3 regions of the Pelorhabdus sp. sgz311002 genome follow, and region 1 is predicted to be linked to each of the others. Evidence: riboswitches for the same ligand, from Rfam matches in the RefSeq annotation. Region 1 holds a riboswitch; each other region holds the start of a gene.
The links. A riboswitch is a leader RNA that binds a small molecule or an ion and turns the genes downstream of it on or off. The one in region 1 is predicted to bind cyclic di-GMP.

Region 1 (6,810 bases):
TTGGCAGGCGCAATGGGAAAACCTACTTGGATTTTTATTCCCTTTTCGCCGGATTGGCGTTGGGCAATGGACCGAGAAGATACGCCGTGGTATCCTCATACTCGATTATTTCGACAAAAAACAGCCGGCGATTGGCCGACTGTAATAAAAACTGTAAAAAAAGCTTTGCTAGAGTTTAATTTAAGATAGTTTTTGCAGTTTTTCTGGAAAGGAATTGGCAAAGCAGATTGTAAATATTGTTCCGCTACTGGGGGCGCTGTCAACAGTTAAGGTAGCGCGATGTCGCTCTAAAATGCGATAGCAAATAGTAAGTCCAAGACCCGTGCCTGTCTCTTTGGTTGTCAAAAAAGGCGTTCCTAGTTTTGCTTGGATTGTTGGTGAGATCCCTGGACCGTTGTCTTTTATGGCAAGCAAGACTCCCTGGGCGGTTGATTTTGTTGCTATGACCAGTTGGCCGTGATTTTCTATCATTGCTTCAAGACCGTTGCGGACTAAATTTAGAATTAGTTGGCGAATGCTATTTGGATCAATAAGTAGATTGGGTGTTGGTGTGAGGTCTAGTTTAATTTGACAGTTATTGCGTAGTGCATCTGTTTCTAGTAGCGGATAAATCTCACAAACAATGTCATTTAGGTTTTTTTCTTTAAATTCTAATGGGCGATTTTTAGCAAGTGATAAAAATTCAGTGATAATACTATTGGCTCGATCAATTTCATCAATCATGAGACTAAAATTATCGTGATGTGCCGCCAATTCTTTCTTATGACTTAGAAACTGGAGCAATCCTCTTACTGTTGTCATGGGATTGCGAATTTCGTGGGCAATTCCGGCTGACATTTCGCCAACCATATTTAGACGATCTAGTTTACGCATCGATTCTTTTTGCTGTGTTAGATATTCGAATAGAGGCGCTAGATCAGGCCAACTAGTTGGACAGACTTCAGAAGAAGATGTGATTAGCGTTTTAGCTGTGTAATTTAGTTTGGCTTTGAAGTTCGTAAAAAAATGATGGGTGAGACTGATGCAAGCGATAACCAGGAAAACGTTTAAAAGGGTAATCAGTCGATGGAGCTGATGATCTGTATCTTCCTCAAGGGGAAGATTTGGTTCCGCTATCAGTAATAAAAAAAGCAGCAATACAATGGATAAGATATTTCCTTCCAGTCGTAAGATGAGATCGCCATTTTTCAAAGTTCAGCACCTCTATCATTCGTAGTTTCTAATGGATTGTACAAAATTTCACTTGCACCCTATAAATACCTATTCGTTCCTCAAAAGGAAAATCCTTCCTTTTGAAAGAAGGAGATTAAATCTTTTTGACTTAATTTGCTATTTCATTAAAAAAGGCTGTCTCTAGGAAGTTACAAAATCTTTTGTACTTCCTTAAAGACAGCCCTAAATTTATTGTTTGGGATATTTTGTATTCCAGCGTTTGCGAAACCAAATCCAGTCTGATGGATGGTTACGAATCGCTTCTTCAATCGCTTGCGTCATTTTTGCAGTGTTTTCATAAAGTTCTTGTGTTTCGTCATCGTATCGTTCATAAGGAAAAGCTGGTTTGATAACAATTTGATGGCCTCCCTCAGGACGATGAAAAATAAAGGCCGGCACAATAATAGAACCGAACTTGCGGGCAAATACTGCCGGACCTGCTGGCGTGGCTGATTTTCGATTAAAAAAGTCAACAAAAATGCCGTCAACACCACCGTCTTCATCTGCTAAAAACCCTAGGGCTTTTCCTTTTTTTAAGGCTCGCGCCGCTTTTACAAGCTCGGCGCCACTACGATTAAATACTTCCAGACCCATTTTTTCGCGATATTCATTGAGTAATCGCGTATAGTGAGGATTTGGTTGTGGCTTGGCGATCGTTGTAATCGGCAGTCCTGTGTTAGCTAGGACTGCGCCGAGCCACTCCCAATTCCCTATATGGGCGGTAAGAAGTACCACGCCGCGTCCTTGGTCAATGGCCCCCCTTAAATGCTCCAAACCTTCAATCGCAATATGTTTTTTGATTTTTTCTGGAGTAAGGGCAGGCGTATAGAGAACTTCCATCAAGGTTTGTCCTAAATTACCAAAAACTGTATGGATAATTTGTTTCGCCTCGGACAATGAAATTTGCAGACAGTCCATGCTTTGAGTGATGGCGCGGCGTCGTTGGCGCGCACCGACAAGATAGAAAAGGTAACCTAGACTTCGTCCAATACGGCAGACAAGCGAATAAGGTAGAAGGCAGACGAAAGCACTGATTGCCTTTAGTAGATTATATTGAAAATTTTTAAATAGCATATGTGTCTCTCCCCAGATAGACAATTAAAATAAATTTTTGACATTAGTTTAATTGTAGTTTATTTATAAATGTTTGTAAACAAAAGAGCTAAGCAACAAATATTGTCACATTTCTACTTGTTTCCGCTTTTGTTTTACGGTATAGTATAATTAAACAAAATAAATAAGTAGAACTTTAAAAGCTCTACTGATTGGCAAACCTTCCGAAAGGATGGGACGCAAAGCCATGGGTCTAATGATTTTATGTCGAAGACTGCCAGGTTGTATTCACGCAAAGTAAGAGCGGAATGAACAGGCAGTTTTTTTATTTTTCAAAGAGCAGGAGGATGGCGTTGAAATTATTATTTGTTACCCAAGACGAACTTTGGCTGCAACGATTGCGGGAGCAGTGCCAAAAAAGAGATTTTTGTTGCGATGTTTTTAAGGACGTCGCCGCGGCAATAAGTGCATATCGCCAACAGTCTGATGAATATAGTTTGGTTATAGTGGATTTTTCGGGGGATTTTGACGGATTTGACTTTACGCAAAAGCTTCGTGCTGTGTCGACTAAGCAAATTATTTTAGCTGTTAATAGCATGATCGAACCCAAGCTGTTGATGAAAGCAGCACTTAGCGGAATTTCTTTTTTCTTACCGAAGGCGGTTGAAATGGACGATTTTTTGGCTTTACTATGCCAAATTAGCGATCAGCTTAAGGCGCAAAAAAAAGAACAAGATGAAAAGGACGGGCTTGCGAAAGAATATATTCGCTTGCGTCGTGAATATGGCGAGATGCAGGTTCAAATTAAAAAATACGAGGCTTTGCTGGCAATGCAGCAATAATAGCGTTTGTATTCTAGAAAATAGTAAAGGGCTACCGCATATAAGAAAAGATTTCGAGCCTATGTTGAGGTTTGCGTAAACAAATCACAAGATAAGCTAGAGTTTTTCCTTGGTGCGGTAGTCTTTTTTTATAGAATCAGCCGCTCCATTTAATTATTCTAGAATTTTTTATATGTTTAGTGTATGATAGCAATAAGAAAAAATCGAATTTTATCTATAGGAAATTCGATTTTTTTTGTTAAGACTAGAGGATATTGTTGGTTATCCAAAGGTTTTTGCTTACTGCAAGCGAGAGAAATATAGAAGTGCAGAAGCTTATGGATGTGGAGGGGATTGGATTGCTTATTGATCAAAAAAGTAATTTTGAAGAACAGTCGTTAGATTTTCATGAAATTGACGCCGGTTTTACGACGAAAGAGGCAATTGCGGAAGCAAAACGTTGCCTTAATTGTGCGAAACCGTTTTGTCGTACAGGCTGTCCGATTGAGAATGAAATTCCTAGTTTTATCGCAGAGCTTGCTAAAGGGAATATTGGCGCTGCTAGTGAAGTAATTGCTAGACGCAGTAATCTTCCTGCTGTATGTGGGCGGGTATGTCCTCATGAAAAACAGTGCGAAGCTGCCTGTATATTAAATAAAAAGAACGCAGGTATTAAGATTGGCAAACTAGAACGCTTTATTGCTGATTTTGATGCGGAAATGGATATTAGTCCAATTCATAAAAAAATCGTTCATAAAGGGAAGGTTGCCGTAATTGGTTCGGGTCCTGCCGGATTAACCGTAGCAGGTGATTTGGCGAAGCTTGGCTTTACTGTAACTGTTTTTGAAGGGCAGAAAGAGCCTGGCGGCGTTTTGATGTATGGAATTCCTGAATTCCGTTTAAATAAAGAAGTTGTTCGTCGTGAAATTGCTCGAATTGAAAGATTGGGCGTTTCATTTGAAACAGGAATTTTAATCGGCCCTGATAAAACGGTTGATGAGCTTTTTGCTGACGGTTATGATGCTGTGTTTATGGGGACAGGAACTGCTTTGCCGAAAGAACTTCATATTCCTGGTAAAGACTTGCCTGGTGTTATTCAGGCGACGTATTTTCTTGGTATGGTTACATTAGCAAATGAAAAAGGGATTGACGGACAGGAAATTCCGGTACAAAAAGGAGATTCTGTTATTGTAATTGGCGCAGGCAATGTTGCTATGGATGCAGCTCGGACGGCGCTTCGTGTTGGTGCAGCAAAAGTTACTCTAGTGTATCGGCGTACGCAAGATCAGATTACGGCGCTTCGTTCCGAATATGAGGAAGCGAAGGCTGAAGGCGTGGAGTTTTCTTGGCTGATGAGTCCAAAACAATATTTAGGTGATAAAGAGGTTACTGCGTTAGAATGTGAGCGCCAAGTTTTATTGGAAGATGGCTCCGTTAAGGGCAGTGGGCTTTTGGAGAAAATTAGTGCCAATAAAATTATTGTGGCAATTGGTCAAAGACCCGCTGCTCGCATTGTTTCAACAACAGAAGGGATCGAAGTCAATCCTGCTGGCTTTGTTATTACTCGGGAACGGCCTTATGGTATGACTACGCGACGCGGTGTTTTTGCCGGGGGCGACGTAGTTCATGAACCGGCAACTGTCGTATTGGCTATGAAAGCGGCAAAACAAGTAGCGCAAGGTATTGCGCAATATGTGGAAGCCAAAAAACTTATGGAAGAATGCGGTTTGTAAACCGACAAAAATAAGACTAAATACCTAAAAAAACTTGACCTTTTCTAGCAAAATATGGTTTAATCAATATAGCAGGATTTGGTAACTAATTGATTAGTGACTTTTACCGAGCGGATATATGAAAAACTGCCTATGATTATTAGGCTAATGCTAGAGTTAGCACAGAAAAAATCAGGCGTAAGCCTGATTTTTTTACTTCCTGGTGAGATTTTCATATAAGATTTTACTCTGCTGTAATCATGTAGACGTTTACTATACTTTGCGGTACAAGAGAGGTCAAGAGATGGGCAGTCAGATTGAAAGCAGTAAAAAAGTTGAAATTAGTATGCGCTTATCGGAATTTGAAATGCCGCCAATGCAAGATGTTTTAGTTGTCGGCAAACGGGCGCCGATCGGCCCGGAAGCGGCACGGCGAATGGGGGATATTTTATCACCTGGTCAATATATAGTAAAAAAAATTGAACACCCATCAATTGAAGCAATGGTTGTTCGTAAGTCTTTGCTTGCTATGGTGCCGGAAGATCAGTTAATTTCTCTTATGATTGATGAAGTAGATGAAATGATTCATGAATCAATGATTGTAAGAGTTCAGATTAATGTGACCGTAATAGTAAAGAAGTTGATTGAATTATGATGCGCCAGTTATCGCATATTATGACAGTTAAATTTCCCTATGTAGATGCGTTAGCTGGATTAAGTCAGGTACAGGAATTTATGCTTTCGACTCAACTAGAAAGTCTCCCAGTCATTGAGAACGGTAAAATACTTGGTGTGATTGATTATTGGGATGTGTTGAAAACACATCCTAATCGGATTGCCGCTGATGCTATGTCTGACTATTTTAAAGAAGTTGTGCCTGACACATTCGTATGGGAAGCGAAAGAGGCTATAGATAGCCACGGTATTAAGCTTTTCATTGTGAAACAGCAGGACCAGGTAGTGGGAATCGTTAGTCCGAGCCAAGTTGCGTTAGAAATAGGCAGGCAATTTGATGTGTTAACAGAGCTTTACAAAAAAGATTATATTTATTATCAAGCTGTTAAAGTCTTAAAAGAAAGACAATTGCTTTCTTTGATTTTTCTTGATGTAAATAATTTTGGTAAGATAGACAAACAGTATGGCCATATTGCCGGGGATCAGATTTTACGGGAGATCGGTCAGCTTTTAAAGGCTAAAATGTCAAAAGAAACCCATGTGTCGCGGTTTGGCGGTGATGAGTTTCTTATATTGACCCCCTACAAACTAGAGAAGACTCGTAATTTTACTGAAATATTATTGCGTGAAGTAAAAGAACATCGCTTTTACAAAGAGATTCCTGTTAGTTTTTCAGCGGGAATTGTAAAGGGAATATGTCATGGATTCATGAAAAATAGTGTTCCCGCGCTAGAACGGCTGGTTAATTGTGCTAGCCTAGCGTCAACTCAGGCGAAAAAAGAGTCTATAGACTTAGTCGTCGCCAATCAAGTCGAATTAGGTTATTAATTTAGCAGATTTTTAAAATTTCGGCAATCATATCAGGATCGCTTTCTTCGGTAGGAAAGGTGATATAGTGAATTGCGGGATCATTTGCTGTCGGGAGAATTTCCGATAGCTTTTTTCTTGCTTTATTAATGACAACATTTGTCCCATCTTGCTTGGTAAAAGGTAAAATAAGCAAAAGATTTTGCGGTGTTGCCAGGAGAACGGAATCATAAACGCGCAGGGTGTTTTTGAGTTGTTCCATAATAAAGCTTCCATTGGCAATATTTTCATTAAACCCGAGTGATACAAAAGAAACTTCAGTATGATCTCGCTTCGCTCGGTAAATGCTATTAAGAATTTCTTGTTGACTGCTTGCTTGCATTGGCGCGGCAACAAGCGAACCCATTACATTTTCGATACGATCAAGCAAATCTTCATCAGAGAAGGGTTTTCGAATGTAATGGGAAGCGCCGAGACAGAGTGATTTCTGAATGACAAGACGATTGGCGATCCCTGAAACCATAATAACG
Region 2 (6,810 bases), on a different contig from region 1:
CACTTAGGCGCTGATGCTGTTGAAGAAGTGGTTAAGAGTTTAGAAAAACACGGCATGGTAAAATTAGGGGAAAATGCTGATATTACACCAGCGGAAGTTAGAAAAATCTTGCTGGCTGCTTTATAAAGTATAAGGGATCTAGCTGCAAATCAGCAGCTTAGATCCCTTTTTGATAAATGAAAATGAATTAGTATTCCACATTGTGAAATTTATTATTAGAACTGTGGAAATATTCTTGTAAAAACAAAAAATGAAATATATAATAAAATTATAAAATTCGTGAAATAAAGTTTTATAATATGGAATTTTAAAAAGGGGGTTGTAATAGACGAATAAGAAGTTTCAGCAAAATAAATGTGGGATTGCTGCAAAAACAGTCTTTTTGTGTAATGTAAACCGGTACACTAATGAATTTTAAGTTATTAAATAGCGAGAAAGAGATTTTGGCGATGAATTTTTATATTATTAATAGATTCATGAATTAATACGCAATTTAATGACAGAAGGGAAGGCTAGAATATGCAAATTAAACAGAAAATTGATAAAATTCCTGGCGGTCTCATGTTAGTTCCATTGTTTTTAGGAGCTCTGTGTCACACTTTTGCTCCTTGGTCAGGCAAGTATTTCGGATCGTTTACCAATGGCTTGATTACAGGAACTGTACCAATTTTAGCTGTTTGGTTTTTCTGTATGGGGGCAGCGATTGATGTTCGCGCTACTGGAATTGTACTGAAAAAATCAGGTACTTTAGTGATAACAAAAATTGCTGTTGCTTGGGTTGTCGCCTTAGTAACGGCGAGTATTCTTCCTGGTAATGGGATTCAAAATGGTTTTTTTGCCGGACTTTCTACGATAGCTATTATTGCAGCTATGGATATGACGAATGGCGGTCTTTACGCTTCGATTATGCAGCAATATGGTACTCAGGAAGAAGCGGGAGCTTTTGTATTGATGTCCATTGAATCAGGTCCGCTCGTTACCATGTTGATCTTAGGTGGAGCCGGTATTGCCTCCTTTGAACCACACTTGTTTGTCGGTGCGGTTTTACCCTTCCTCGTTGGTTTTGCTTTAGGGAATCTCGACCACGAACTGCGTGAATTTTTTGGCAAGGCGACACATACAATGATTCCTTTTTTTGCCTTTGCGCTAGGAAATACAATTGATTTAAGTGTGATTCTAAAAACAGGTTTACTTGGTATTTTACTTGGTGTTGGTGTTATTATTATTACAGGAATTCCGCTTATGCTTGCTGATAAATTTATTGGCGGCGGCAATGGAACGGCAGGGATTGCTGCTTCTAGTACGGCTGGCGCCGCTGTAACGAATCCTATTATTATTGCTGGCATGAATCCGGCGTTTGAACCTGTTGCCCAGGCAGCAACGGCGCTTGTCGCCACATCTGTTATTGTAACATCTGTTTTAGTGCCGATAATTACTGCTTGGTGGAGTAATTATGCCAAACGCAGAAAAGGCGATACTTTAGTAGAAAAAACCAGCTATTAACGAGGCCCTCTTTGCATTATTGAAGCAAGTTTTTCTGCTTCGATAATGCTCTTTTTCATTTATTGACAAATTTCCAAATATACTGTAATCTTTTAACTGTTATAGGAAAAGATATTGATTCACCATTGGGCAAACTTGTTGAAAAACAAGGACGCAAAGCCACTGGGTCTAAAGACGAAGGTCCATGATCGCCAGGTTGCTAGTTGGTTATTTTGTATCTCCATCGTCAGATTCGCAGCAGGCAGTCTGACGTTTTTTATTGTTTTTTTACATTTTATAATATAGAGGGGGATGAATTTTTTGGCAGTGATACAAGCGGGAAAGCAGAATATTGGCATGAAAATTGGAATTGGTTTTTTGGTTATGATCGTATTGATTCTGGTTTTGGGAATTGGTTTTTATCATGAATCAGGTAAGAATGCTAGCGCGATTAGTACTATTGGCAGCTCTAATACAAGAGCTTTAACAGCTGCTAAGGCCGAGAATGTTTATACAGGCGCTGTTTTGGAAATTCGTCGATTTATTGCTGATGGTGATGATAAATACCGTCAGGGGTTTATTGGGAAAATGGATACAGTGGTTGAATTAGAACAACAACTATTAGCGAAAGCGAGTTCGTCTGATAAAGCAGAGGTTGAAAAGCTAGTTAACAATACGAACACGTACTATTCTGGGGTTAAAGAGCGATTGATTCCTCGCTTAGTGGAGGCGCAGCAAGCCAAAAAAGCGGGAAACGGCGCCCTGCAGGCTAAAGCTGAAGCCGAAGCGGCGGCAGTAACCAAAGAATTAACGCCCTTTGCGCAGCAATTACAGGCCGCGTTGGCTGCGATTGAAGCCAATGAAGCAAAAGTGGTAACTGATATCGTAGCAGACTCTGCTCAAAATGCGGCCCGCGTTCAGTTCTTTTCTCTGGCTGTTATGGTACTGATTCTTGCTGTCAGTGTTTTGCTTAGTTTTGTGTTAACTCGGATGGTTGTGAAGCCTTTGCAGGTAATGACACAAGCGCTTGATCAAATGGCTAGTGGTGATTATTCGGTGCAATTGCCGCCTGCCTTTGTCAATCGCGGCGATGAATTTGGTCAAGTTGCGATGTCATTGGCGCATCTCAGGGAGAGTATGCGTGAACTCATTGGTTCGGTAGCCAAACAGTCAGAGCAAGTGGCGGCGTCATCAGAAGAGTTAACGGCAAGTGCTGATCAGTCAGCGCGGGCCTCAACGCAGGTTGCAACTGTGGTTACGGAGATTGCCGAGGGCGCTTTAGCGCAGGCGAAAGCCGTTGATGCAGCTGCCGCAACGGTAGAAGAAATGTCGCAGGGAATGGGTAAGATATCGGCTAACGCACTGGCTGTTAGCCAGGTGGCGGAAGCCGCGGCGAAAGCTTCTTTTTCTGGTACGGCCCGTGTGCAAAAAGCAAATGAGCAGATGGCTCATATTGAAAAAACTGTCGTGGAATCGGCGCAAGTTGTTGCTAATTTAGGGGCAAGATCCAAAGAAATCGGGCAAATTGTAGAAACTATTTCCGGCATTTCCGGGCAAACTAACTTGCTAGCCCTCAATGCTGCTATTGAAGCGGCTCGCGCAGGAGAACAAGGCAAAGGTTTTGCTGTCGTAGCGGAAGAAGTGCGAAAATTAGCGGAACAGTCCCAAGATGCGGCTAAACAGATCGAAGTTTTGATTCGTGACATTCAAGTCGATACGGATGCCGCTGTAGCTGCAATGGAAACAGGCACAAAGGAAGTGAAAACCGGTACTGCTGTTGTCGAAGAAGCAGGTGGTGTTTTTGGGGAAATCAAGGAACTGGTTAGTGATGTGACAGAAAAAGTGCAAGGTATTTCCCAGGCAATTGATTTAATGGCAGGCAATGGCAAAACTGTTGCTGCCTCAGTACAGCAAATTGATCAGGTAAGTCGCGAAACAGCTGGTAGAACTCAGACTGTTTCAGCTGCTACAGAAGAACAATCGGCTTCGATGGAAGAGATTGCTGCCTCAAGTCAGGAACTGGCGCGCATGGCGGAAGTACTTCAATCAGCGATTCGCAAATTCAAGCTATAAGGGTATTGTTAACAAAAAACAGGGTACTCTAGTATATTATGATACTAGGAGGTTGTACCATGGGTGATGAATTAGATCAATTGATTCGCGACCAAATTGTTCCCTTTCATTTGCGCAATGTTGAAGCGCTTGGTGCAAAACATCCTCATATTATGGGGATGGTCAATTCTGTGATGGCGAACCAAGAAAATCGGGCGGCGATCCGTATTCTGGAGCAAGGCAAGATAGTTGGTGAGTATACATTTTTACTGAAAGGCCTTAAAATTGAGACGGTCGAATCAAACACGCTTGATCCTCAGTTCCAGCATCCCTTTTTAGGAAAAATAAAACCTTTTGTGACGTTAGAACGTACCGTTTTAGAAAAGGTTTTGGCTGATGATAAAAATTATCTAGAGGAGCCGTTTTCCGCGGTAGTGCCTTATTTGAGCGAAATTACAATTCAATTTCTGCCATGAAAAGAGCCTAATGGCTCTTTTCTTTTTGGAGCTTACGGCAGGGTTTGGCGTAATTGTGTCAAAATGTTACTATGAATAACAGCGTCGGTAGAGGGGGAAGCGTAAATGAAACAGAAAAAAGTGAGGAAAATTACTACAATTGGCGACTCTACCGCCAATACAGATCGCCTTGAGGCGATTAAACAATTGATTTATAGCTGTAGCGCTGTTGCATCAAAGGAAGAATTTCTTATATCGCTTGTTCAGTTCATGCAAAAGGAATTTCAATGTCAATGTGTAGGAATCCGCGTTCTTGATGAGCAGGGGGGGATTCCTTATCAAGCTTATACTGGTTTCAGTCAAGAGTTTTGGGAACAAGAAAATTTTGTGCAAATTTCCAACGGGGATTGTATTTGCACCCGTCTAGCCGCCGGAAGGCTGTTGCCGTGCGATTTGCATTTGATAAATGAACAAGGCTCGTATATTTTACCTGCTTTTTCTCAATTAGAGGGTCTACTTAGTGAAGCGGATCTTGGCAATTATCGAGGAATTTGCGTTGCTACAGGATTTCAAAGTGCGGCCATGATTCCGATTGTTTATCAAGGAAAAATAATGGGGCTGATTCATCTTGCTGATATGCGACCCAATCAAATTCAAGCGGATATTGTCGCTTTGATTGAGGGAATGGTTCCCTTAGTAGCAGAAGTCTTAAGCCGCAATATGATCGAAAAAGCGTTGCTAGAAAATCAGGAACGACAGCAAATCTTAAATAATATTGTGCAAGTATTGCCTGGCTTGGCTTATGTGATTGATGCTGCAACGTGGCAGTTGCTATATATAAGTGTTTCGATGGAACAACTTTATGGCAAACGCGTGATTGGACAAAGCTGCTTTAGCTTTTTTGGAAAATCTGCCCCTTGTCATTATTGTCCTCTATTGGAAAATGGATCAAAAGAATACTTTGATAAAACAACAGGCGTGTATTATAAAGCGGAGTCGAGGCAGATTGAGTGGCCTGGTAGGGACTTGATGCAGCTTTTATTTGTCATGGATATTACGGAGCAAAAGCTGGCCGAGTCAGCGCTAGAAGAAGAGAAGGAGCGTTATCGCGTTCTGCTTAAGCAGTCGGCTGAGGCTATTGTTGTCAGTGATTTTGCTACAAAGGCTGTTACCGAAGTAAATTACGCTTTTTCCCGACTCTTTGGTTACACGAACGATGAAGCGTTGCAAGAAACACTGTTTTCGCTGGGGATTCTTTCGGAAAAAGAAGCGAAAAAAATGGATGTAAGCCTTCGGTCACAAGGGGTTTGGTCAAGACAAAATCGACGGTATTATCGACGGGACGGACAGCTCTTTTATGGTGAAATGCGCAGCTCTTTGATTACTTATTTAGGGAAAGAATTTGTTTTGTTTTCTTTTCGTGATTTAACGGAACGGCAAAGATTGCAGACAGAATTACAAGAACAGGTTTATTTGGCTCGACTGGTACAAACGTCATTATTGCCGCCGCCATTTCAAGATAGAAGGGTTGCGATTCGTACTATTTTTCAGCCCCTTTCACTCGTAAGTGGCGACTTTTATGGCTATCGTTGGTTTCATAATCAGCAAATTTTACATGGCTATTTAATGGATGTAACGGGCCATGGCATTGCCGCAGCGTTGCACACTTCTGCTATTAATAGTTTACTTAATGAAATTATGGATCAGGAAGAAGCTTGGACAAAAGCATCCATGCATCGATTAAACAATCAATTAAGTACTTATTTTCGTGATGGGAATTTTGCGGCTTTAATGGTCTTTACTTTTGATTTTACAAAGCGCAAGCTGTCTTACATTTCTGGCGGTATTAATTACTTGCTCTTGTCGCAGCGTGGTCAAGCAGAGTTAAAGAAAGTTCCTGGTATTTATTTTGGTTTAACTGATAAGGCCGAGTTTGAACTTCACAGTATGAATTTTGCCTCTGGTGATAGCTTTTATTTCATGACTGATGGCATTTATGAGCATTTACCGTCTGAGGTAATTGAAGGCGCCGCTGATTTTGCGGCAACGACAACATTACTCGAAAAAATTTCCTCTGGCGCTATCGAAGATGATTGTTCCGCTTTGGCAATTCATATTAAAGATTCCTTTTTGCAGAAGCAGTAGCTTTAAGTAAGAAAATATAGTAGACTAGCAAAGAAAGGTTTTACAAAGTTACTACTTTTATGAAAGAGGAGAGTCTATGCTGCGAGAAAAAATTATAAATTGTGAAGCTGGTATTTTAACTTACGGCCTTACGCCGCCTAAATACAACAATAGTCAGGAAAAGATCGCTGAAATCGCGCAAAAGCAACTAGAAAGAATTAAGAAGTTGCCGTTGGATGGGCTGATTTTATATGATATTCAAGATGAAGCCGATAGAGTTGCCGCAGATCGTCCCTTTCCTTTTATGAAAACCGTTGATCCTGATGTATATGCTAGTGAGTATTTGCAAGAACTCGATATTCCTAAGATTATTTATCGTTGTGTAGGAAAATATGGCAAAGTGGAATTGGCGAATTGGCTGAAAGAAGATAATGGTGAAGATCGTTTTTCCGTGTTTGTCGGAGCCTCGTCACGCGAACAAAAAGTTTCACTGACTTTACCAGAGGCCTATCATCTCCGTCAAGACGTAGCTTCTAAAGTGATGCTTGGCGGTGTCGTGATTCCAGAGCGTCATAGTAAGTATGGCGATGAACACAAGCGGATTTTGCATAAAAGCGAACAGGGGTGTCAGTTTTTTGTTTCTCAAGCTGTTTATAATATTGAAGCGGCGAAAAATTTTCTTTCCGAATACTACTAT
Region 3 (6,810 bases), on a different contig from region 1:
TTAAAGAGACAATGGAACATCATGGCCCGGAAATGGAAGCGTTTTCACGTGTGGTTGATCAATACCTTTATCGCATGGAGCTGATTCGTAAAACTCTAGAAGCAAACGGAATTTCTCTAAGCAGTATCGAGGCCGTTGTTGGACGTGGGGGATTGTTAAAACCGCTGGAAGGCGGGACTTACCAAGTGAATGAAGCGATGGTTGAAGATTTGCGTCAGGCGGCGCGAGGCGAACATGCTTCAAATCTGGGTGGTGTTTTGGCTTATGGTTTTGCTCAGGAATTAAAGATTCCCGCTTTCATCGTCGATCCGGTTACAGTCGATGAATTAGAGCCTGTAGCGCGTATTTCAGGAATTCCTGATTTGGAGCGTGTCAGCATGGCTCACGCTCTAAATATGAAGGCGGTAGCGCGTAAAGTCGCTTTGTCCCTTGCTAAGCCTTATGAAGAGTTAAATTTAGTTATTGCCCATTTGGGAACGGGGATTTCTTTGTCAGTTCATCATAACGGACGAATGATCGATTTTATCGATGGCAAAGAAGAAGGCGCTTTTGCACCGGACCGTTGCGGCGGTTTACCGGCAAGTCAGCTTGTGAAGCTTTGCTATAGCGGCAAGTATACCTATGAAGCGCTCAGAGATCGTTTATTTGGCAAGGGCGGTTTTTATGCCTATCTTGGCACGAAGGATCTGCGTGTTGCTGAAGAACGGGCGAAAGCAGGCGATAAAACAGCACAACTTATTTTAGAAGCCTTTACTTATCAAGTTGCCAAGGATATTGCGGCGTTGGCGTCGGTGGTGAAGGGCAATGTAGATCGCATTATTTTGACTGGCGGAATTGCTTATTCCGAAGCGGTTGTTGGCGCTATTAGCGAACGCGTTGTATTTATTGCTCCCGTAGCAGTTATGCCAGGAGAGGAAGAATTGGAATCTCTTGCCTCCGGCGCTCTGCGTGTACTGAATGGGGAGGAAAAAGTTAAAATTTATGCCTAGTTTGTAAGGACATTTTTTATTGATAAAAAGCTAAGAATGACAGGAGGAATTTATGTGAAAAAGTTGCTAACAGGCAATGAAGCGGTGGCGCAAGGCGCTTATGAAGCGGGCGTCGTTTACGCAGCCGCTTATCCCGGTACGCCTAGTACAGAGATTTTGGAAAATATTGCTCAGTTTAAAGGGGACATCATTGCGGAATGGGCGCCAAATGAAAAAGTCGCCTTCGAAAATGCGATCGGCGCGTCTTTAGGCGGCGGGAGAACCTTGGCGGCCATGAAGATGGTCGGGGTGAATGTAGCAGCTGATCCGCTCTTTAGTTTTGCCTATTCGGGTGTCAATGGCGGCATGGTACTTGTCAGTGGCGATGATCCTGGCTGTCATTCCTCGCAAAATGAACAAGATAATCGGTATTATGCTAAGTTTGCTAAGGTGGCTATGGTGGAGCCGAGCGATAGCCAGGAAGCAAAAGATATGGTTAAAACAGCTTTAGAGATTAGTGAAACCTTTGATACTCCTGTGCTATTCCGTATGACGACGCGCGTTTGCCATAGTAAAAGCATCGTGACGTTAGGAAAGCGGAGTGAAGTCGTTAAAAAAGCCTATGTTAAAAATCCCGCAAAATATGATTTGGTCCCGGCTGTAGCGAAAAAGCTGCGTGTAAATTTGGAAGAACGGCTGCAGACTTTACAGCGCTACGCGGAAGAGACGCCGTTAAACTATATCGAATGGCACAGTAAAAAAATCGGGATTATTTCCTCGGGGATTGCTTTTCAATATGCCAAGGAAGTTTTTGGCGAAGATGCTTCATATTTAAAACTTGGTTTTACTTATCCGCTACCGCTCGAAAAAATCCGTACCTTTGCCGCTGCCGTTGATACGCTCTACGTCGTGGAAGAGCTTGAGCCTTATTTGGAAGAGCAGATCAAAGCAGCTGGCATTGCTTGCATTGGTAAAGCGAAAATTCCTTATACCGGTGAATTAAATCCTGATATTGTCGCACAGGCGCTCCTTGGTAAACGTCGCGAGATGATTTCTTATGACGCTTCCGTTGTAGTAACGCGTCCGCCGGTTCTTTGCGCGGGCTGTCCTCATCGCGGGTTCTTTTATGAACTGGGAAAACGTAAGAATGTAGCGATTATGGGCGATATTGGCTGCTACGCTTTGGGCGGCGGCGATCCCTTAAATGCCAAAGATGCTGCCAACTGTATGGGCTCTGCTCCCAGTGTGGGGCATGGTCTGCAAAAGACTTTCCATTATTTTGAGGAAGATACGCGAGTAATTTCTACAATCGGCGACTCTACCTTTTTCCATACTGGTCTTATGAGCTTGATTGATATTGTTTATAATCGCAGCAATACAATTACTTGTATTCTTGATAATCGAATTACTGGTATGACGGGCCATCAGGATCATCCTGGCACTGGTTATACACTGCAAGGGATGCCAACGAAAGCGCTTGATATTGCTTCTGTGGTAAAAGCCATTGGCGTGGATCATGTCAAAACCATTAATCCTTTGCGCCTTGATGAAGTCAGTGAAGCGCTCGATTGGGCCTTGGCCCTTGACGAACCTTCGGTCATTATTACACGTTGGCCTTGCGTGTTAAAGAAAGCATCGCCGCAAGATCACGAAGAATTCGGCGACTATTTGGCAAAATGCAAAATCGATCAAGCGAAATGTATCGGTTGTAAAAAATGTATTAAAACAGGCTGTCCAGCCCTTCGTTTTGATAAGGCGGCGAAAAAGAGTTCGATCCATGCGATGCAGTGTGTAGGCTGTGAGGTTTGTGCGCAGGTTTGTCCGGTACAGGCGATTGCCAAGGAGGGGAAATAAGATGGCGACGAAAAATATTTTATTAGTAGGCGTTGGCGGCCAGGGAACCATTTTAGTGAGCAAGATTTTATCTACAGGTCTTATGGCTGCCGGCTATGACGTAAAAATGTCAGAAGTACATGGCATGGCCCAACGCGGCGGCAGTGTGAGTACCCAGGTTCGCTATGGTGAAAAAGTTTATTCACCCATTATTGGTAAAGGCGAAGCCGATATTCTCGTATCTTTTGAGCAGATGGAAGCGCTGCGCTGGTTAGATTATTTAAAGCCTGATGGCAAAATCGTTGTCAATGATTATCAGATTCCCTCAGCGCCGATTTTGAATGGAAAGTGCGATTATCCTACAGGCATTTTAGAAACTTTACAGGAGAAAGCGGCAACGACGATCGTAGCTGCAGAAAAGATAGCCCTTGCGCTGGGCAATGGTCGCTGTATGAACGTTGTTTTATTCGGTGCTTTAGTCAAGGCGATGGACCTTACCACAATCCATTGGGACGAAGCAATGAAAGAACAGATTAAGCCCCAGCTTTTTTCAATCAATCAGGCCGCATTTCAAGCTGGGTTAGAGACAGTCTGATAGTTGCCAAGCCTTAAGGGGCATGGTATCATAAGAAAGAGTCAGCAAAAGAAAACGTCGGCAAACTTATCGAAAGGTAAGGACGCAAAGCTTTGGATCTAAGGACAGATCTGTCTATGAGCGCCAGGTTGCAATCAATTTGATGAGCAGCCTGGTTTTTTGTTGCTTAATTTAGGCAAATAAGGAAGGGTTTTACATGTTACAATATTTGGCCCAGCTCTTGGGCCGTTGTGAATGTTGCGGCCGTAAGGCTACGCGGCGCCTTGAAATGTATAACGATGGGCAGAATAAGTCCAAAGGGCATTATTATTGTGAAAGCTGCCTGAGTGAAGGCCTAAATCAAGCTGTTTCAGGCGAGTTTTTATCTACAGGGAAAAAATTCACCTTATTTCATTCTGCGAATGAATTGGAACGAGCTGGTATTTCCTGTACCAACTTTTTACAGAAATAGAACAGGAATAAAAAACCGTCGCGGTAAGCTTACGACTACACGAATGCTTACTGCGGCGGTTTTTTATTCTAAATAGAGGATTTGATCGGATTTTAGCGAAAAAGAATAAAAATAAAGATTTTCAGCCTGCAAGTAATGAGTGAGGTGCCAGGATGCGCTATTGTATTTTTTGCGGTGTAGAAATACCGAAAAGTGCTTTGTTTTGTCAGATCTGCGGCAAACGACAACCAGATCAAACGGAAGAAATGGCTGAGGCGGAAGCGGAAGCTGTAGAAACTGAGTTGGTAGATCCAGCGCCGCCGACTGGGCTGGCTGCTTTTTTGGCTTCGCCCAAAAAATTGGTGATTGCTGGAGTTGGCGCTTTTGTCGGGCTAATTATCATAGTAACTTTTGTTATTGTTGTTGTAACGAAAAAATAAGCGGTCTTTCAAATCTGTATAGATTGGATATTTCGGAGGAGATTAGCTATGTATTGTCCTCAATGCGGTGTGACCATAAGTGTGGAAGGAAATTTTTGCGGCAAGTGTGGCAAGGATGTGGCCTATCTAACACAATCAGATAAACAGCCAAAAGCTGCCGTCCCTGCTTCGCCCACAGAAGAACTCGCCTCACCAGTACCAGAGACTACAGCGACGGATGGTTTGGTTATTACAGAAGCCGAAGTAGCAGCGGCTGCAAAGGCGGCTGAAGAGTTGTCAGGCGAAGGCGGTGACTCAGCGAAAAAAGCGGACGAAGCTTCAGAGCAAGTACCAGAGCCAAAACCGTCGCAAGTGGGTGCATTGTCTGGCGGTAGCGCCGATCATAAAAAGCCTGCTGTCGTTTATTTTTGTAACTCTTGCGGTACGGCTGTTTTTGCTGAAGATAGCTATTGCTACGAATGCGGCAAAAAGACACAAAAAGAATATTATTGTCAACAAGCTGCCGGTTTTACGAAGAAGAAGAAAGTTCTATTTGGCCTTATCGCCCTTACCGCTTTTTTTGGTACGGCATGGCTGATGTATCATTTTGCTAAGTCTTGGTTTCATTAACTTATTGCTTTGTTCATAATAATAGATGATATTGCCGTGATTGGTGATTCGCGCTATTTACGTTTGAGGCATGATTTAGTTTTGCTATCATAGTATATTTTAGTATATTTAAAATTTTCTTTATCAGTATTCATGTTATTTTGTTATAGACATTGATAAAAAAATCTGCTATATTAAATCAAATGGTAAGCCGTGTCTTCTCTGAAGGGATAAAAATTCTTTTAGCGTGATGGCTTATCATTTTTTTATTATAATTGCATGCAAAAAGGGGGAGAAAGTATGGCAAATTTTGATTTCGTCAGTCTGATTAAGCAAGATCGGGTAGAGAGAAAGCACGAGCATTTTTCTGGCACGCTGCTTGATTATCTGAAAATCGTAAAAGAAAATCCGAAAGGAGTCATGCTAGCTCATCAACGCATGCATGAACTACTAACAGCGCCAGGTGTTGATATTGTAAGAACAGAAGAAGATCCGCGCTTGAAACGGATTCACGGCAATGATACGCTGCGGCGTTATCGTTTTTTTGAGGATCAGTTTTTTGGCATCGATAAAAGTATTATGAAAATCATGCGTTATTTTCACTCTGCAGCCATGAAAGGTGAGGAATCACGGCAAGTTTTATATTTAGTGGGGCCTGTAGGTGCAGGGAAATCTTCTTTGATGGAAGCGTTAAAACGGGCCTTGGAGATGAGTCCGCCGATTTACACTCTGGAAGGCTGCCCAATGCGGGAGGAGCCGCTGCATCTAATTCCTAAACATTTACGACCTCAATTTGAAGAAATTCTTGGTGTTAAAATAGAGGGGGATTTGTGCCCAGTATGCCGTTATCGTTTGAAAAATGATTTTCATGGTGAATATGAACGATTTCCTGTAACTGTGGCTGAGTTTTCCATCCGTTCCCGCAAGGGCGTTGGTGTAGTACCGCCAGTTGATCCTAACAATCAGGATACCTCGGTGTTATCTGGCTCTGTCGATATATCAAAAATGGATTTATATCCGGAAGACGACCCGAGAGTGCTAGCTTTAAATGGTGCTTTTAATGTGGGCAATCGCGGGATTGTGGAGTTTATTGAAGTGTTTAAAAATGATGTAGAGTATTTGCATACGATGATTACGGCGACACAGGAAAAATCAATTCCATCGCCAGGCAAAGGCTCGATGATTTATTTTGACGGAATTATTTTAGCTCACTCCAATGAAGCGGAATGGAATAAATTTAAGTCAGATCATACGAATGAAGCGATTTTGGACCGGATTGTCAAAGTGGAAGTGCCCTATTGTCTTGAACTAGACGAAGAAGTAAAAATTTACCGAAAAATGCTTAATAATAGTGCTTTTTCCGCTCATATTGCGCCACATACCATTGAGATGGCTTCGATGTTTGCCATTTTGAGCCGACTCTCTCCTTCAGCCAAGATTGATCCCTTAAATAAGCTTAAGATTTATAATGGCGAAGAAATTGTAGAGAAGGGCTCTACCAAAAAGGTCGATATTTTTGAACTCAAAGATGAGGCGCAACGGGAAGGCATGACTGGCATTTCTACTCGCTTTATCATGAAAGCGATTGATACGACTTTATCGGAATCTGAATCGAACTGTATCAATCCGATTGCGATTATTGATACTTTGATTAAAGCAGTTAAAGAAATGGCTATTGGCGATGAAGAACGAAAACGCTATCTTGGTTTCCTCCAAGACACAATTAAAAAAGAATACAATAAGCTCTTAGAAAAAGAAGTGACGCGGGCTTTCATTCATGGCTATAAAGAACAGGCTGAGAGCCTTTTCAATAATTACCTCGATCATGCCGAGGCGTTCGCTAATTCATCAAAGATCAAAGATCCCCACACTGGCGAAGAGCTAGAACCCGACTTGAAATTTCTGCAGTCTATTGAAGAACAGATCGGCATTAGCGGTTCTGCTGCCGCCGGTTTT

Region 2: another riboswitch for cyclic di-GMP. It lies ahead of AC0NJP_RS10785 (methyl-accepting chemotaxis protein); the one in region 1 lies ahead of AC0NJP_RS06290 (response regulator).
Region 3: another riboswitch for cyclic di-GMP. It lies ahead of AC0NJP_RS11880 (hypothetical protein); the one in region 1 lies ahead of AC0NJP_RS06290 (response regulator).

Annotation. Positions count from the first base shown of each region.
Region 1 is NZ_JBWBCL010000003.1:87,535-94,344, reverse strand. It holds gene AC0NJP_RS06305 (tetratricopeptide repeat protein) at 1-189, shown strand, start outside; gene AC0NJP_RS06300 (ATP-binding protein) at 181-1,191, opposite strand; gene AC0NJP_RS06295 (lysophospholipid acyltransferase family protein) at 1,402-2,286, opposite strand; cyclic di-GMP riboswitch class I at 2,470-2,555, shown strand; gene AC0NJP_RS06290 (response regulator) at 2,619-3,107, shown strand; gene AC0NJP_RS06285 (NAD(P)-dependent oxidoreductase) at 3,446-4,819, shown strand; gene AC0NJP_RS06280 (hypothetical protein) at 5,103-5,453, shown strand; gene AC0NJP_RS06275 (GGDEF domain-containing protein) at 5,450-6,301, shown strand; gene AC0NJP_RS06270 (response regulator) at 6,303-6,810, opposite strand, start outside.
Region 2 is NZ_JBWBCL010000006.1:62,496-69,305, reverse strand. It holds gene AC0NJP_RS10795 (iron-containing alcohol dehydrogenase) at 1-126, shown strand, start outside; gene kdgT (2-keto-3-deoxygluconate transporter) at 520-1,503, shown strand; cyclic di-GMP riboswitch class I at 1,622-1,707, shown strand; gene AC0NJP_RS10785 (methyl-accepting chemotaxis protein) at 1,810-3,555, shown strand; gene AC0NJP_RS10780 (hypothetical protein) at 3,615-4,010, shown strand; gene AC0NJP_RS10775 (SpoIIE family protein phosphatase) at 4,116-6,134, shown strand; gene AC0NJP_RS10770 (methylenetetrahydrofolate reductase) at 6,211-6,810, shown strand, end outside.
Region 3 is NZ_JBWBCL010000007.1:103,146-109,955, forward strand. It holds gene buk (butyrate kinase) at 1-989, shown strand, start outside; gene iorA (indolepyruvate ferredoxin oxidoreductase subunit alpha) at 1,044-2,822, shown strand; gene AC0NJP_RS11875 (indolepyruvate oxidoreductase subunit beta) at 2,824-3,396, shown strand; cyclic di-GMP riboswitch class I at 3,446-3,532, shown strand; gene AC0NJP_RS11880 (hypothetical protein) at 3,593-3,847, shown strand; gene AC0NJP_RS11885 (hypothetical protein) at 4,000-4,266, shown strand; gene AC0NJP_RS11890 (hypothetical protein) at 4,315-4,875, shown strand; gene AC0NJP_RS11895 (serine protein kinase) at 5,155-6,810, shown strand, end outside.